Regions from separate parts of the Streptococcus sp. D7B5 genome, predicted to be linked through region 2. Evidence: riboswitches for the same ligand, from Rfam matches in the RefSeq annotation. Region 2 holds a riboswitch; the other holds the start of a gene.

Region 1 (11,181 bases), 570 kb from region 2:
TATGATGCTGGATACCAAGAATTTCACATCTCGCGTGACGAGTCGAACCTTTGATGTGGCTAGCTATCTGAGAACACGGGGAAGTGACAGTATTGCTATCCAGGAGATTGCTGCGACAGATTTTGAAGAGTACCGTGAGGTAAATGAACTCATTTTACAAGGTCGTAAGTTAGGTTCAGATATCTTGATTGCCCAAGCTAGGGACTCAATGTCTTATGACACAGTTGTTATCAGTAAGGCTGCCGATGCTATGCTGGCTATGTCTGGCATTGAAGCCAGCTTCGTTCTGGCAAAAAATACACAAGGATTTATTTCTATCTCGGCTCGAAGTCGTAGTAAAATCAATGTGCAACGCATTATGGAAGAGCTGGGTGGTGGTGGTCACTTTAATCTAGCAGCTGCGCAAATCGAGGATATGAGTTTGTCGGAAGCAGGAGAAAAATTGACTCAACTAATCCTGGAAGAACTAAAGGAAAAGGAGAAAGAAGAATGAAAGTAATCTTTTTAGCAGATGTTAAAGGAAAAGGAAAAAAAGGCGAAATTAAGGAAGTGCCAACTGGCTATGCTCAAAACTTCCTGATTAAAAAGAATTTGGCCAAGGAAGCGACTGCTCAAGCAGTGGGTGAGTTGCGTGGAAAACAAAAATCAGAAGAAAAGGCTCATGCTGAAATGATTGCTGAAGCAAAAGCCATCAAGGCTAAGCTAGAAGCAGAAGAAACGGTTGTAGAGTTTGTTGAAAAGGTTGGACCAGATGGTCGTACATTTGGATCCATCACCAACAAGAAGATTGCAGAAGAATTGCTTAAGCAATTTGGTATCAAGATTGACAAACGCAATATTCAAGTGCAAGCACCAATTCGAGCAGTAGGTTTGATTGATGTACCAGTGAAGATCTACCAAGATGTTACAAGTATCATCAATCTTCGTGTAAAAGAAGGTTAAGTTTACAACTTCTTGACAAGATTGTAAAAGGAAGGAAAGTCGGATGGCAGAAGTAGAGGAACTGCGAGTTCAACCTCAGGATATTTTAGCAGAACAATCTGTTCTGGGAGCTATTTTTATAGATGAGAGTAAGCTCGTTTTTGTCCGAGAATACATTGATTCTCGTGACTTCTTTAAGTATGCTCATCGGTTGATTTTCCAAGCGATGGTAGACTTGTCGGATCGTGGAGAAGCGATTGATGCGACAACAGTTCGGACGATTTTGGATAGCCAAGGGGATCTCCAAAATATTGGTGGCTTGTCTTATCTTGTTGAAATTGTCAACTCAGTACCAACTTCAGCTAATGCGGAGTATTATGCTAAAATTGTTGCCGAAAAGGCTATGCTTCGTCGCTTGATTTCCAAGTTGACAGAGTCTGTCAACCAAGCCTATGAAGCTTCTAAGCCTGCAGATGAAATCATCGCTCAAGCAGAAAAGGGACTCATTGATGTCAGTGAAAACGCCAATCGTAGTGGTTTCAAGAATATTCGAGATATTCTGAATATCAACTTTGGGAACCTAGAAGTTCGGTCACAACAAACAACGGATATCACAGGTATTGCTACAGGCTATCGTGATTTGGACCATATGACGACAGGTCTCCACGAGGAGGAGCTGATTATCCTAGCGGCGCGTCCAGCGGTTGGTAAGACAGCCTTTGCCTTAAATATTGCTCAGAACATCGGGACCAAGTTGGACAAGACGGTTGCCATCTTTTCACTGGAAATGGGTGCAGAAAGCCTAGTAGACCGTATGCTGGCAGCAGAAGGTTTGGTGGAGTCTCATTCTATCCGTACGGGTCAATTGACTGACGAGGAGTGGCAAAAGTATACCATTGCTCAAGGGAACCTAGCTAACGCGAGTATCTATATCGATGATACGCCAGGGATTCGAATCACGGAAATTCGTTCGCGTTCACGCAAACTAGCTCAAGAAACAGGCAATCTAGGCTTGATTTTGATCGACTACCTACAGCTTATTACAGGGACTGGTCGTGAGAACCGTCAACAAGAAGTTTCTGAAATTTCTCGTCAGCTAAAAATTCTAGCCAAGGAATTGAAAGTTCCAGTCATTGCTCTCAGTCAGTTATCCCGTGGAGTGGAACAGCGTCAGGATAAGAGACCAGTCTTGTCTGATATTCGTGAATCGGGTTCTATCGAGCAGGATGCGGATATCGTAGCTTTTCTATACCGTGACGACTACTACGATCGTGCGGGTGAAGAAGAGGAAGGAATTCCAAATAACAAGGTTGAGGTTATCATCGAGAAAAACCGTAGTGGAGCTCGTGGAACGGTGGAATTGATTTTCCAAAAAGAATACAATAAATTTTCAAGTATCTCAAAGAGGGAGGCATAAGATGTCAGATGCATTTACAGATGTAGCCAAGATGAAAAAAATCAAAGAAGAAATCAAGGCACATGAGGGACAAGTCGTTGAAATGACTTTGGAAAATGGCCGTAAGCGCCAAAAAAATAGATTGGGTAAGCTAATTGAGGTTTATCCATCTCTATTTATCGTTGAATTTGGGGATGTTGAAGGAGACAAACAAGCCAATGTCTACGTTGAATCCTTCACCTACTCAGATATCCTGACAGAAAAGAACTTGATTCGCTATCTAGACTAAGAATCCTAAAATGAAGTGAGCTTTGCTCACTTTTTTCTTTTTCTCCCGAATAGTATAAACGAGGGTAACCTCGAAAATTTATATTATTAAGGAGAATGAATGACGTTTTTAAAATCAGGAGTTAAGAAGAGTGGATGTACTCAGTTGAGTGTAGGGCTGGCTACTTTGTTCGTTACGAGTACCTTTTTGTTTGGTGGAGAATCAGTTCAGGCCGACAGTGTAGCGCGTGGAGATGACTATCCGCTTCACTACAAAAATGGTAGTGTTGAAATCGATCAGTGGCGGATGTATTCTCGCCAGTGTACCTCTTTTGCGGCCTTTCGTTTGAGTAGTGTAAATGGCTTTGAGATTCCTCCTGCCTACGGAAATGCGAATGAATGGGGACATCGTGCAAGGCGAGAAGGCTACCGTGTGGATACTAAGCCAGAAGTTGGGGCTATTGCTTGGTCGACAGAAGGATATTATGGGCACGTGGCCTGGGTATCAAATGTATCAGGGGATACGATTGAAATCGAAGAGTATAACTATGGGGTTCGAGAAAAGTATAACCGTCGAAAAGTCAAGGCTAGTTCGATGACAGGTTTTATTCATTTCAAGGATTTATCTACTAGCCATAGTGCAGGTGAGAATACTCGTAACTCAGAGCTTCCGTCCAGTGGGACAATAGTATTCACGGGGGAATCGCCGATTATGGACCAACCGTCGAGTACAGGACAGGTTATTGACTACTATTATGCTGGTGAGAGTGTGAGTTATGATCAAGTTCTTGAAAAGGACGGTTATAAGTGGCTCGGTTATTTGTCTTATAGCGGTTCTAGAAGATATGTGCAGTATGCAGAGTTAAGCAATACAGAGAATGGATGGAAAAAAGAAGGAGGGAGTTGGTATTACAGAGAGAATGGTAAGCTAGCGACAGGATGGAAAAAAGTTAATGGCAATTGGTATCATTTAAAAGAAAATGGGGCCATGTCAACTGGCTGGATTAAGGATGACTCTCACTGGTATTATCTAAAGGCTTCGGGTGAGATGCAGACGGGATGGGTTAAAGACAAGGGAACTTGGTATTACTTAGAGGAATCTGGTCGGATGAAAGCTAGTCAATGGTTCCAAGTCTCGGGTAAACATTACTATGTCGATGCTTCGGGAGCCTTAGCTGTTAATACGATTATTGATGGCTACAGACTAGACAGTGATGGGGTAAGAATAGGAAGTGTTTCTTAAACATTATACAAGCTTTCTTCTTGTTGATAAAATTTTAAAATGGATATCGAATTAGTTGACGTTCTTTGAATAGTATAATATAATAACATTAAAAACTATAAAAGGGGCTTTGTCTAATGGACAAGAAGAAAGTTATTTTAACAAGTTTAGCAAGTGCAGCTGTATTGGGTGCTAGTGTACTCGTTTCACAGCCTTCAGTAGTTAAGGCAGATGAAGGGAAAGCAGAAGAGCAGGCAGTTGCTCCTGCACAACCACAAGCTGGAACAGAAGGGGAGAGCGGTGCTCAAACTGAAAAGGGATCAGAAAACGCTAGTCCAGCTAATCCTGGTGCGACAAATCCAGCTAAAATGACCAAAGAAGAGTTGATGAAGGCTTTGGATGAACTTGAGGAACAGGCTATTAGTGATATTAAGGATAAGGAAGCGATTGAGGACAAAGAGGATGCAGCTGAAGCTGTGAAGGAATATATCGGTAAGATGTATATTTCAGATACTCTTGAGTCTGGAGAGCTTAGCTTAGATAATATCATCGCTGAATTGCCAGAAGGTGCAGAAGATAAGGCTGTGGTAACAGGTCCTGAAGTTCAAACTAATAAAAAATTATCTACTGAGGAGAAGGCTCTACTAGACCAGGCTGAAAAAGATGCCAAAGAACAAGTTTCTCAAGCGACGGATGCTCTGGTTCAAGCCCTAGAATCTCTTGAAAATGCTGTAATTGAAGATATTAAAAAAGACGCTTCAATCACCGATAAAGAAACGGCCATCAAAGAAGCCAAAGAAGAGATTGGTAAAGAAAATCTTTTGAAGGCTATCGCAGATGAGGATTTGGAGATTGGTGATGTTATTGTAGACTGGCCAGCAGATACAAGCGAGCATAAAACAGTAGCTGAACCTGTATCAGAATTCACAGATGAAGACCAAGCTAAGTTAGATGAAGCTGATAAAGAGGCTCAGGTTGATGCAGCCAAAGTTCGCTCAGATCTAATCGCTACCTTAGAAAAAATTGAAAAATCAACCATAGATGACATCAACAAGGATGCCACTATCACTGATAAGGAAGCAGCGATCAAGGCGGCTAAAGAAGTGATTGGCAAGGACGGCATCTTGAAAGCTATCGAAGAAGGCGACATTGATGCCTCAGACTTGTTAGATGATTTCTTAGCAGAAGACAGTGACCAGGTAACACCAGCCGAAGCGATGAGCCAAGAAGATTTCTCAAGTCAAGACCAAGCAAAACTCGCTGCAGCGGACAAGGAAGCGGCTGAGGAAGCCAAGAAAGAGGAAGAAGCTAAGCAAGCAGCGGAAGAAAAAGCTCACAGCGAATTGCTTTCAACGCTTGAAGGTATCGAAAAATCAACCATCGACGACATCAACAAAGATGCTACTATCACTGATAAGGACGCGGCGATCAAAGCAGCTAAAGAAGTGATTGGCAAGGATGCTATCTTGAAAGCTATCGAAGAAGGCGATATCGAAGCGTCCGACTTACTGGCAGATTTCTTGGCAGAAGACAGCGATCAGGTAACACCAGCCGAAGCAAAAACTCAATCTCAACTTTCAAGCCAAGACCAAGCTAAACTCGCTACAGCCGACAAGGAAGCAGCGGAGGAAGCAGCAAAAGTTCGCTCAGATTTAATCGCTACCCTAGAAAAAATTGAAAAAGAGACCATCGACGACATCACCAAGGATGCCACTATCACTGATAAGGAAGCAGCGATTAAGGCGGCTAAAGAAGTGATTGGCAAGGACGGCATCTTGAAAGCTATCGAAGATGGAGATATTGAAGCATCTGACTTGTTAGATGATTTCTTGGCAGAAGACAGCGATCAGGTGACACCGGCCGAAGCGATGAGCCAAGAAGATTTCTCAAGCCAAGACCAAGCTAAACTGGCTGCAGCCGACAAGGAAGCAGCAGAAGAGGCAGCAAAAGTTCGCTCAGATTTAATCGCTACCTTAGAAAAAATTGAAAAAGAGACCATCGACGACATCAACAAAGATGTCACTATCACTGATAAGGAAGCGGTGATTAAGGCAGCTAAAGAAGTGATTGGCAAGGACGGCATCTTGAAAGCTATCGAAGAAGGTGACATTGATGCGTCAGATTTGTTAGATGATTTCTTGGCAAAAGACAGCGATCGGGTGACACCGGCCGAAGTGAAGAGCCAAGAAGATTTCTCAAGTCAAGACCAAGCTAAACTCGCTGCAGCCGACAAGGAAGCAGCAGAAGAAAATAGTAATGCGAAAAAACTTGAGCTGAGTAAATTAGAAGAGCAAGTTGCTAAGATTAAAGCGCAATTATCAAGTTTACAAGTTTCTGGTGACAAGAATAGTCAAGTCAAAGACTTGCAACAAGCTTTAGCAGACTATGAGGATGCTATTAAGACTCTAAGTAGTGTCATGTCAGCTGTTCTTGAAATTGAAGACTTTAAAGGTGGGGTGAACGCAGTAGAAGCTGCAACTGCAGAGTTGCCAGAATACAAGCAAGGTGCAAACGCGGTAGAAGCTGCTGTAAATGAACTCCCAGCCTATGCAGAAAGTGGCGCTCCAGTCGTAGCGAACGTTCCAGCTTACGGAGAAAGCGGTGCCCCAATAGTAAACAATGCTCTGCCTTATGCAGAAAGTGGCGCTCCAGCCGTAGCGAATGTTCCAGCTTACGGAGAAAGCGGTACACCAATAGTAAACAACACTCTGCCTTATGCAGAAAGTGGCGCCCCAGCCGTAGCAAATGTTCCAGCTTACGGAGAAAGTGGTATACCAGTAGTAAACAACACTCTGCCTTATGCAGAAAGCGGTGCCCCAACCGTAGCAAATGTTCCAGTTTATGCAGAAAGTGGTGCTCCGGCAGTGACTACTATTCCAGCCTATGCTGAAAAGATTGAACCTGCAGTAAATGAAGTTCCGGAATACACTGGCAGTGTAGCTCCTTTGGCTACAAACCCTACTCTTGGAACTGAACAAGATCGTACCTACAAAGCGCCTGCAGCAACAGATGAGCAACTCCTTCCAAATACAGGAAGCAAAGATGCTTCAGCAGTCGCATCGTTAGGATTTGTTGGTCTCCTTCTTGGTTTGCTACCATTTGCAAAGAGAAAATTAAACAAATAAATCGCATGAAATCAATAAAAGAAAAGGATTTGAATAGTCCTTTTCTTTTTTATGGTGAAATAGGGATAAGTCCGCGTTTTTCAGCTCTTTCCGATGGTATTTTTCCTTGCTTTCCTTTATAATGGGTGTATGGACAAGAAAAAATTATTATTAATTGATGGATCTTCTGTTGCTTTTCGGGCTTTTTTTGCGCTCTATCAGCAGTTGGATCGTTTTAAAAATGCTAATGGCCTTCATACCAATGCAATCTATGGCTTTCAACTCATGTTGAATCATGTCTTAGAGCGGGTTGAGCCCAGTCATGTTTTGGTAGCCTTTGATGCAGGAAAGACGACTTTCCGAACAGAGATGTATGCAGACTACAAGGGTGGCCGTGCTAAAACTCCAGATGAGTTTCGTGAGCAATTTCCCTTCATTCGTGAGTTGTTAGATCATCTTGGGATTCGCCATTATGAGTTGGCCCAGTATGAAGCTGATGATATCATCGGGACTCTAGGTCGTTTGGCTGAGAAGGATTCTTTTGATGTGACTATCGTTAGCGGAGATAAGGATTTGATCCAGTTGACGGATGAGCATACGGTGGTTGAGATTTCCAAGAAAGGTGTGGCTGAGTTTGAGGCCTTTACACCAGACTATCTCATGGAAAAAATGGGCCTCACACCAGCTCAGTTTATTGATCTTAAGGCTCTTATGGGGGATAAGTCTGATAATATCCCTGGCGTCACGAAAATCGGTGAAAAGACGGGTATCAAGCTCTTGCTGGAACATGGTTCGCTTGAGGGTATTTATGAAAATATCGATGGGATGAAGGCTTCTAAGATGAAGGAAAATCTCATCAATGACAAGGAACAGGCCTTTTTGTCTAAAACCTTGGCGACCATTGAGACTCAGGCACCGATTGAGATTGGTCTTGATGATTTGGTCTATAATGGCCCAGATGTGGAAAATCTCGGGAAATTCTACGATGAGATGGACTTCAAACAGCTCAAACAAGCTCTAAATGTTTCGTCAAAGGATGCGCCTGAGAGCTTGGATTTCACTATCGTTGACCACGTCAGTCAAGACATGCTGAGCGCAGACTCCATCTTCCACTTTGAGCTCTTTGGGGAGAATTACCATACAGATGACTTGGTTGGTTTTGCTTGGTCCTGCGGAGATAAACTTTACGCTACAGACAAACTTGAGCTCTTGCAGGAGCCGGTTTTCAAGGAATTTTTAGAAAAAACACCTCTGAAAGTGTATGACTTTAAGAAAGCGAAGGTTCTTTTAAATCGCTTGGGTTTGAACCTCCAGGCACCTGCTTTTGACAGTCGTTTGGCAAAATACTTACTCTCAACAGTCGAGAACAATGAAATCTCAACTATTGCGAGTCTCTATGGCCAGACTTATCTGACTGATGATGAGACTTTCTACGGTAAGGGGGTCAAGAAAGCCATCCCTGAGAGAGAGAAATTCTTGGAGCATTTGGCTCGCAAGGTTGCTGTATTGGTTGAGACGGAACCGGTTTTACTTGAAAAACTCAGTGAACATGGGCAGTTAGACCTTCTCTATGACATGGAGCAACCTCTGGCTTTTGTCCTTGCCAAGATGGAAATCGCTGGAATTACAGTCAAGAAAGAGACCTTGCTTGAGATGCAGGCTGAAAATGAACTTGTCATTGAAAAATTAACTCAGGAGATTTATGAACTGGCTGGTGAGGAGTTTAATATCAATTCCCCTAAGCAGTTGGGCGTGCTTCTCTTTGAAAAGCTCGGTCTTCCTCTGGAATATACCAAGAAAACCAAGACAGGTTACTCGACAGCTGTGGATGTGCTAGAGCGTCTAGCTCCCATTGCTCCGATTGTTAAAAAAATCCTAGACTACCGTCAGATTGCTAAGATTCAATCTACCTATGTGATTGGTTTGCAAGACTGGATTTTGGATGATGGCAAGATCCACACGCGCTATGTGCAGGATTTGACTCAGACTGGGCGTCTGTCTAGTGTAGATCCAAACTTGCAAAATATTCCTGTGCGTTTGGAGCAAGGCCGTCTCATTCGTAAGGCTTTTGTGCCTGAGTGGGAGGATAGCGTTCTTCTTAGCTCGGATTATTCGCAGATTGAGTTGCGCGTTTTGGCGCATATCTCTAAGGATGAGCACTTAATCAAAGCCTTCCAAGAGGGAGCAGATATCCATACCTCGACGGCCATGCGGGTCTTTGGAATTGAACGCCCTGAGGATGTGACTCCAAATGATCGTCGCAATGCTAAGGCCGTCAACTTTGGAGTGGTTTACGGAATTTCAGACTTTGGTTTGTCTAATAATCTGGGCATCAGCCGTAAAGAGGCTAAAGCCTACATCGACACTTACTTTGAACGCTTCCCAGGTATTAAAAACTACATGGATGAAGTGGTGCGTGAGGCGCGTGATAAGGGTTATGTAGAGACTCTCTTCAAGCGTCGTCGTGAGTTACCAGATATTAATTCGCGCAACTTTAACATTCGTGGTTTTGCAGAGCGGACAGCTATCAACTCTCCTATCCAGGGATCTGCAGCAGATATTCTCAAGATTGCAATGATCCAGCTAGACAAAGCTCTAGTGGAAGGTGGCTATCAGACCAAGATGCTCTTGCAAGTGCATGATGAAATCGTCCTCGAGGTTCCGAAATCAGAACTAGCAGCCGTCAAAGCTCTAGTGAAACAAACCATGGAAGAAGCCATCCAGCTCAGTGTTCCCCTTATCGCAGATGAAAATGAAGGGGCAACATGGTACGAGGCTAAATAAGAAAGTTATGAAAGAGTTTGAAACATTTGCCTTCAAGCTCTTTTTCATGATTTTCTGTAAGCAGTTTCCTTGACTTTTCCTTGTATTTGCGTTACTATATTTCCATATAAGATATGGGAGTCTGTGTACAGTCTGAGAGGAAGTGTTAAACTTCGACCGCACCTGATCTGGGTAATGCCAGCGTAGGGAACGATACTTAGCCGAATTCTGCACCTTTTCCATATATGGAAGGGGTTTTCTTTTTGTCAAAAGGAAACCTGAGAAAAGGAGGTTTTTATGAAAGCAAGCATTGCCTTGCAAGTCTTGCCCCTATCGCAGGGGGTTGACCGAATTGCTATTATCGATCAGGTTATTACCTATCTGCAAGCTCAGTCCGTGACCATGGTAGTGACACCATTTGAAACGGTCTTGGAAGGGGAGTTTGATGAGCTCATGCGTATTCTCAAAGAAGCGCTTGAAGTGGCAGGGCAGGAAGCAGATAATGTCTTTGCCAATGTCAAAATAAATGTAGGAGAGATTTTAAGTATTGATGAGAAACTTGAAAAGTATACTGAGACGACACATTAGTCTATTGGGTTTTCTAGGAGTCTTGTCAATCTGGCAGTTAGCGGGAATATTCAAACTTTTACCCAAGTTTATCCTGCCAACCCCTTTTGAAATTCTCCAGGCCTTTGTTCGTGACAGAGAATTTCTCTGGCACCATAGCTGGGCGACCTTGAGAGTGGCTTTGCTAGGTCTAGTCTTGGGAGTCTTGATTGCCTGTCTCATGGCTGTACTTATGGATAGTTTGACTTGGCTCAATGACCTGATTTACCCTATGATGGTGGTTGTACAGACCATTCCGACCATTGCCATAGCTCCTATCCTGGTCTTGTGGCTAGGTTATGGGATTTTGCCCAAGATTGTCTTGATTATCTTGACGACAACCTTCCCTATCATCGTCAGTATTTTAGATGGATTTAGGCACTGTGACAAGGATATGCTGACCTTGTTTAGTCTGATGCGGGCAAACCCTTGGCAAATCCTGTGGCATTTTAAAATCCCGGTCAGTCTGCCTTACTTTTATGCAGGTCTGAGGGTCAGTGTCTCCTACGCCTTTATCACAACAGTGGTATCTGAGTGGTTGGGAGGTTTTGAAGGTCTTGGTGTTTATATGATTCAGTCTAAAAAACTGTTTCAGTATGATACCATGTTTGCCATTATTATTCTGGTGTCGATTATCAGTCTTTTGGGTATGAAGCTGGTCGATATCAGTGAAAAATATGTGATTAAATGGAAACATCCCTAAGATAAGGATGTTTTAGAAAAAGAAAAGAGGAAGTGAAAATGAAGAAAACATGGAAAGTGTTTTTAATGATTGTAACAGCTCTTGTAGCTGTCGTGCTTGTGGCTTGTGGCCAAGGAACTGCTTCTAAGGACAACAAAGAAGCAGAAGTTAAGAAGATTGACTTCATCCTAGACTGGACGCCAAATACTAACCACACAGG
Region 2 (6,530 bases):
ATACAAGCTTTAAAGATTAAGAAAAAACTCTCTAGTTCCCACTATAAGGGAATTAGAGAGTTTTTGATTAGGAAATAATGTCATCTAGCTTTGTTAAAAAAGCTTGCGTTTTTGCTTCTATATCTTCTGCCTGCATCAAATCACGGACAACGGCTACCCCTGCTATACCAGTTTCAGCAAGTTGGTCAATATTCTCTGACGTCAGGCCTCCGATAGCAACTACTGGAATGGCGACCGTTTGGCAAATTGTTTTCAAGGTTGAAATCAGGGTGATGGGTGCATTTTCTTTGGTCGTAGTTGGGAAAATGGCTCCTGTTCCCAAGTAATCCGCACCCGATGTTTCCGCCTCAAGAGCCCTTTTTACTGTTTTAGCAGTGACACCGAGGATTTTTTCAGGACCCAAGACTTTGCGGGCAACCGAAACTGGTAGTTCATCGTCGCCTATATGCAACCCAGCAGCATCAACCGCGAGACAAACATCCAAACGATCATCGATAATCAAGGGGACCTGATAGGCATCGGTTATTTCCTTGACTTGTTTTGCCAGTTGATAGTATTGATTGGTGGTGAGATTTTTTTCTCGTAGTTGGATGATGGTAACACCTGAACGGCAGGCCGTCTCGACTTTTTCAAGAAAGTTTTCCAAGGAATCTTGGTAGCGATTGGTTACCAGATATAGTCTGAGTGCTTCTCTATTCATAAAAGTCTCCTTTGATAGCATCTAGCCAATTTTTATCTCTTTTTAGAAGAGAGAGCTGATTGAGAGTTTGAAAGCGGAAATCTTCCAATCCCATTCCTTGAACAAGAATTCTCTCAGCAGAAATATTGAGATAAGAAACCGCTAAGCACGAAGCTTCAAAGGCAGTCTTTCCTTGGCTGAGAAAAACGGCAGTCAAGGCTCCAACCAGGTCTCCTGTCCCCGTTATCCAGTCTAATTCGTCACAGCCATTTCCCAATACAGCAACTTGATTCTCTGAAACTATGAGGTCCTTAGGTCCAGTTACTAAGAATGACATACCAGGATAAAGCTGACACCAGTCTTTCAAGACTTGAAGTAAATCCTCAGTTTCTTGATCTTTATGGCTAGCATCAACTCCAACTCCGTGGTGCTTTAAACCAACAAGACTTCGGATTTCCGACATATTCCCTTTAAGGACTGTGGGCTTGTATTCTAAAAGATCTCTGACTAAGGTCTTTCGAATGGGAGATGCTGCTAGGCCAACCGCATCTACTACCATTGGGAGACAAGCTTGGTCTGCATAAGAAGCTGCCCTACGGATTGCTTTTTCCTTCTCGGCTGACAAATGCCCCAAATTGATAAAGAGGGCTTGACTTTGCTTAGTAAAATCAAGAACTTCACGAGGGTCATCTGCCATGACAGGTTTGCATCCTAGAGCCAAAATGCCATTAGCCAGCATCTCACAGGAAATCTCATTGGTGATGCAGTGAATCAAGGAACTGGTTGCCAGAGGGAAAGGATTTGTAAATGCCTGCATCAGTCTATCCTTTCTCCAAAGAAATATCCCTGCACTTTTTTAAAGAATTCCTGCTTGATTAAAAATCGAAAGGCGAGGAAAGCTATGGCTGTACCGATCAAGGTCGCTCCGAAAAATCTCGGAGTATAGATAAACCAGCTGAGCTTGGCCGCAGATCCGGTAAAGAGAACCATGACAGGATAGGAAACAATAGAACCGATAATCCCTGTTCCCAAGATTTCTCCTAGGGCAGAATAGTGAAATTTTCGACCGTACTTATAAAAGAGACCTGCTAGGAGAGCTCCAAAAGTAGCTCCTGTGAGGGCCAAGGGCGGAATGCCTTGAGTAGACATACGGATAAAGGCTGTGACTGTAGCCATGACCAAGGCATAAACAGGTCCCATCATGATTCCTGCCAGAATATTGACTACACTAGACATCGGTGCCATTCCTTCAATTCGAAAGATGGGTGTAAGAACTACGTCAAGGGCAATCATCATGGATAAAATAGTTAATTTGTGAACTTGTAGTTGGTGGTTTCTCATTTTCTATTTCTTCTCTTTTTCTAAGGATTGCAAATCACTCGTCCAGGTTTGATGTTGGTAAGCCATCTCCCAAAACTTAGCTTCCATGTGGACACTTCGGTGGAAGGCCTCTAGCATTTTTTGTTTGTCTGTCTCGTTGCTTTCGCGATAGAGCTGATTGACCAGGGCTTCTTCCTCTTTAATCTGCTGTTCTAACTCATCGGTGATATAGGTCTCAATCCACTGTTGATAAAGAGGATTCGGGGATGGTTTGCGATTAAGTGCCTTGCCCAAATCATGGTATAACCAAGGACATGGAAGCAAACTAGCAAAAGCAATGCCCAAGTTTGGCTCTGCAAACTGGCGATAAATATGAGAAATGTAATGATAACAGGTTGGAGCGATTGGATGTTGCTCCATTTCCTGGTCGCTGATTCCTAATTCCATGAAAAATTGTTGGCGGATAAACAACTCACCCTCCACTAGACTCTGGGCATTTTGTTTCAAGAGTCTTTTCATCTCTTGGTTTGAAGTCTTATCAGCCAAGAGGTGATAGGCTTCTGAAAAAGACTTCAGGTAGTAGGCATCCTGAATCAGGTAATAGCGGAAAATAGAAGGTTCTAAATTCCCCTCTTGTAACTGTAAAACAAAGGGGTGATGAAAGGAAGCCTGCCAAGCTTCCTTGGATAATTCCATCGCAATATCTGTAAATTCCATAATAACTCCTTTATAGAAATAGGCTGGTTTGAAGCAATAAAAAGAAAAGTAGGTAGATCAATTTTGTCCTCTGAGAAATATAAAAAGTCCGATAACTATTCTCCAACTGTGCATGCTCGTCATATCCATGCGCAGATAGAGCTCTCAGGTAAAGATGGCGCCACCTAAAGACTGTCATCAGAACCTTACTGTAAATCAGGGGAGACCAAACATGCAATTTTTGACCACGCAATAAGCAAGCTTCCTTGAGGGACTTGATTTCTTGTTGAATGAGGGGAAAGGCATTGAATACCACAATTAAGGCATAGGCCCAAGACCGTGATAACCCCTTTTGAGCCAAGTACAAGAGAAGCTCTTTTAAGGAAATACTGGAAACAAAGACAAGACCGATACAAACCGTCACAAAGGCCCTCGTTCCAAGTATCACTGCCTGCGAAGCATCCCCATGTAACTGTACTGCCCAGTAGTTGGCAAAGGATGGTAAGATGGCGAGCACAAGCATCCAAGCCAACAATTTAAATCGACGGTAGTAGAGCATGAAGAGAATGCAAAATGCGACTACTGAAAGATTAAGAGCAATCGAAGGAATGAAAGATGTTTCCAAGGATAAAATTAGAAAGAAGAGACCGATTATCGGTGTCTGGGTTGCTACTTTGACCATACTACTTCACCTCCCCTTGAGTATTGATACTCCGAGATGTGAGAGGTTTGCTGATGGTCACGTCTTTAATATGACGGAGACCCTCACTAGTCATCTCAATCCAATAATCGACCACAGAAATCAAGGGATCTAAACGATGGCTAATGATCAAAAAACTTCTCCCTTGATTTCTGTCCTCCAGAATCCACTGACAAAAATAGGCGCAGGCTCTATTATCTAAACCAGCAAAAGGTTCATCTAGTAAAATCACAGAAGCCTTGCTGGTCAAGATGGTCAAGAGCTGAAGAATCTTTTGTTGGCCACCACTTAATTGATAGGGACTCTTATCAAGCGCCTGCTCCAGATCAAAATATCGTAAAGCTTGTAGAATCCGCTGATTTCTTTCCGAGTCTGAGCTATCTAATTGAAGTTCCTCTCTCAGACTGACTCGGATAAATTGCTTCTCAGCTTCCTGAACGACACCCGTCAGGTCACGATACAGACTCTTTTTCTTTTTTAGGACCGAACCCTTCCAAGTAATGCGCCCTCTATACTTTTGAAATTGAAGAATGGAACGAAAGAGGGTTGATTTCCCAACACCATTATCACCTAGGATACAGGAAATTCCTTGGTAAAACGTGAAATCAGCAATCGAAAAGAGGGGACGATTACCCAGCTCACAAGTCACACGATCCATATGGAATAGTTCTAGGCTAGAGGCAACTTCCTTTGAAGCAACCTGTGTCATCTCAGAGGTAGGGATTTGAAACACTTCCCTCAGTTGCCCGTCTCTTAGCTCCACCATATGGTCAATGTAGGCTCCATAGTCTGATAAATCATGGTCACACAGGATGACTGTCTTCCCATTAGAGGCCAATTCCTTTAGAATCTCTAGGATCTCTATCCTACTTTTGCGGTCAATAGAAGCAAAGGGCTCATCCAAGAGATAGACCCTAGGATTCATGGCAAATAGAACAGCCAGCGCAGCCTTTTGCTTTTCCCCACCTGATAAGTGATGGATGGGACGGTGCAAGATTGCCTCGCAGCGACATTGCTGGACCACCTCGGCTATTTTAGAATCAATCTCCTGAACGGGATGGCCGATATTTTCCAAGGTAAAAATCAGCTCCTCAAACAAGTTCTCCATGGTAAATTGATGATTGGGATTTTGAAAGAGAATGCCAACCGTCTGGACACGTTCGACGATAGAAAGCTGACTGACCTGGTTTCCATCTATCAGGACTTGACCACTATAGGGCAAGGAAGTGACCTGGGCAATGATTTGAAAGAGACTGGATTTTCCTGAACCACTGCTCCCAACTAACAAGGTAAAAGCTTGCGCGTGAAAAGTAAAATCAATCGGCTCCGAAAAGATTGGGGACTGAATCTCCCGTAGTTCCAGCCCCATCTACGCCTTTCCTCCAGCCGCAAACTGATGATAGAGTTTGACAATGGCACGAACCAAGATGGCACAGAAGAAAAAGACGGAAATAAAACGCACCACAAGCAAGGAAAGGACAAAAGGAAGGGAAAAGGCGTAGTAACCTAACTTAATGTATTCATAGACAAAGCTAAAAAGCGTAATCCCAATACTATTAGCAGTTAGAGAGAGCCAACTTTCATAGCGATTCTTGGTTACGAGAAAACCAAATTCACTTCCCAAGCCTTGAACCAAGCCAGACAAAAGAGCGCCTAGGCCGAATTGGCTACCATAAAGGACTTCAGCAAGCGCAGCGAGCACTTCTCCAATCGTTGCACTTCCGATTCTTGGAACAAAGATAGCCGCAATGGGCGCAGCCATACACCAGAGACCAAAGAGGATTTCATTGGCAAAGGCCTGCAAACCAAGAGGGGCCAAGATTAGGGTGAGGATATCAAATAGATAACCCGAACCCACAAAAACGCCACCAAAAAAGATAGACAAGAAAGCAAGCAAGATAACATCTTTTAACTGCCATTTTTTCAACATAAAAAACTCCTTTTTTAAAGAAAAGTGGGGCATTCAAGGAGAGCTACCGAAAAGCTCGTCGTCAGGCCTATCCTCTTTTGATAAACAAAAAAACTCCAATTACAAACGAGAATTAGAGTTTAGCTTACAAGATTAGACAGTTCTTTTCGACATACGAAAAAAACCTTTTCACATTTCCCTTCGCCAGTATTAACTGTATCAGGTTCAATGGGTATCATCTCAGCCTAAAGCACCCCAAATGTCTTTATTATTTAATTACTGGACCAGTATAGCAAAAAATGAAAGCCCTAGCAAGATATTTGACTGGAAAATATATTTATATAGTTTGTTTGTTCATTCTTTTAATCTACATCAAAGGATTGCATCTGTCCTATAATTCATAACCGATATCAAAAAAGGTTAATTCTAAAGCAACTGCTTGATTCCAGCGTTTCTGAAGTTCTGTCAAATCTTCTCGGTTTTTCCCGACACGATTAAGTTCATCAACTAGAAATTGAACCCACTCTGCAAAGAAAGGACCTCTATGTAGATTGATCCATTCCGAATGAATATAGGCTTCAGGTAGTGCCAAATCTTTAGAACCCCAGTCTAAATAGAGACCTTCTGCAATGACCAGCATGACCAAAAGATGAGCATAGTCTGATGAAGCCACAGCAGAATACATTAGATCCTGAAACGCTTTTGTTACAGGGTGCAAGTTCACTTCTAGATAGTCATGCTCTGCTACCTTTAACTCTTTGAAAGCCTTTTGGAAATAACCATCTTCATCTGCTTCAAGAAAGCCCAGTTGCTTGGCAAAACGAAGTTTGGATTCAAGCTGGTCTGCATGAGCTACACAGGCACCCAGCATGGATAAGAAGGCATCAAAGAAGTGATAATCTTGAATCAGGTAGTCTTTTAAGACCTTATTCTCAATTGTCCCCGCAAAAAGTTCCTTAACAAAACGATGATTGATTGCAGCCTGCCAATCCTTCTGACTACTTTTTAATAATTCTCCAACGGTCAAACCTGGCTGAAATGCATAGTCTTGTGTTTCCATATTTATTTTTCCTTTCTTTACTCCTTAGTAATCAATAAAATATCAAGAGATACCAAGCAAAATCGTAATTCCACTTGATACTTTTAAAGAACATCGAGGGCATTTGCAGAGAGCTACCTAAACAAGCCTATCCAGTTTGTATAAACAAAAAAACTCCAATTACAAT

The links. A riboswitch is a leader RNA that binds a small molecule or an ion and turns the genes downstream of it on or off. The one in region 2 is predicted to bind thiamine pyrophosphate.
Region 1: it holds a riboswitch for thiamine pyrophosphate, as region 2 does, so the genes downstream of both, P8P68_RS07350 (thiamine-binding protein) here and P8P68_RS00445 (ECF transporter S component) in region 2, are expected to answer to the same signal.

What each region holds. Positions count from the first base shown of each region.
Region 1 is NZ_CP121467.1:1,492,691-1,503,871, forward strand. Features, by position in the region: gene P8P68_RS07315 (DHH family phosphoesterase) at 1-493, shown strand, start outside; gene rplI (50S ribosomal protein L9) at 490-942, shown strand; gene dnaB (replicative DNA helicase) at 986-2,338, shown strand; gene P8P68_RS07330 (Veg family protein) at 2,340-2,606, shown strand; gene P8P68_RS07335 (CHAP domain-containing protein) at 2,706-3,827, shown strand; gene P8P68_RS07340 (SIALI-17 repeat-containing surface protein) at 3,944-6,931, shown strand; gene polA (DNA polymerase I) at 7,061-9,694, shown strand; TPP riboswitch at 9,798-9,900, shown strand; gene P8P68_RS07350 (thiamine-binding protein) at 9,971-10,261, shown strand; gene P8P68_RS07355 (ABC transporter permease) at 10,224-10,982, shown strand; gene P8P68_RS07360 (ABC transporter substrate-binding protein) at 11,021-11,181, shown strand, end outside.
Region 2 is NZ_CP121467.1:93,821-100,350, reverse strand. Features, by position in the region: gene thiD (bifunctional hydroxymethylpyrimidine kinase/phosphomethylpyrimidine kinase) at 1-20, shown strand, start outside; gene thiE (thiamine phosphate synthase) at 68-700, opposite strand; gene P8P68_RS00470 (hydroxyethylthiazole kinase) at 693-1,496, opposite strand; gene thiW (energy coupling factor transporter S component ThiW) at 1,496-2,020, opposite strand; gene tenA (thiaminase II) at 2,024-2,716, opposite strand; gene P8P68_RS00455 (energy-coupling factor transporter transmembrane component T) at 2,727-3,377, opposite strand; gene P8P68_RS00450 (ABC transporter ATP-binding protein) at 3,379-4,764, opposite strand; gene P8P68_RS00445 (ECF transporter S component) at 4,765-5,325, opposite strand; TPP riboswitch at 5,484-5,572, opposite strand; gene P8P68_RS00440 (TenA family protein) at 5,696-6,364, opposite strand.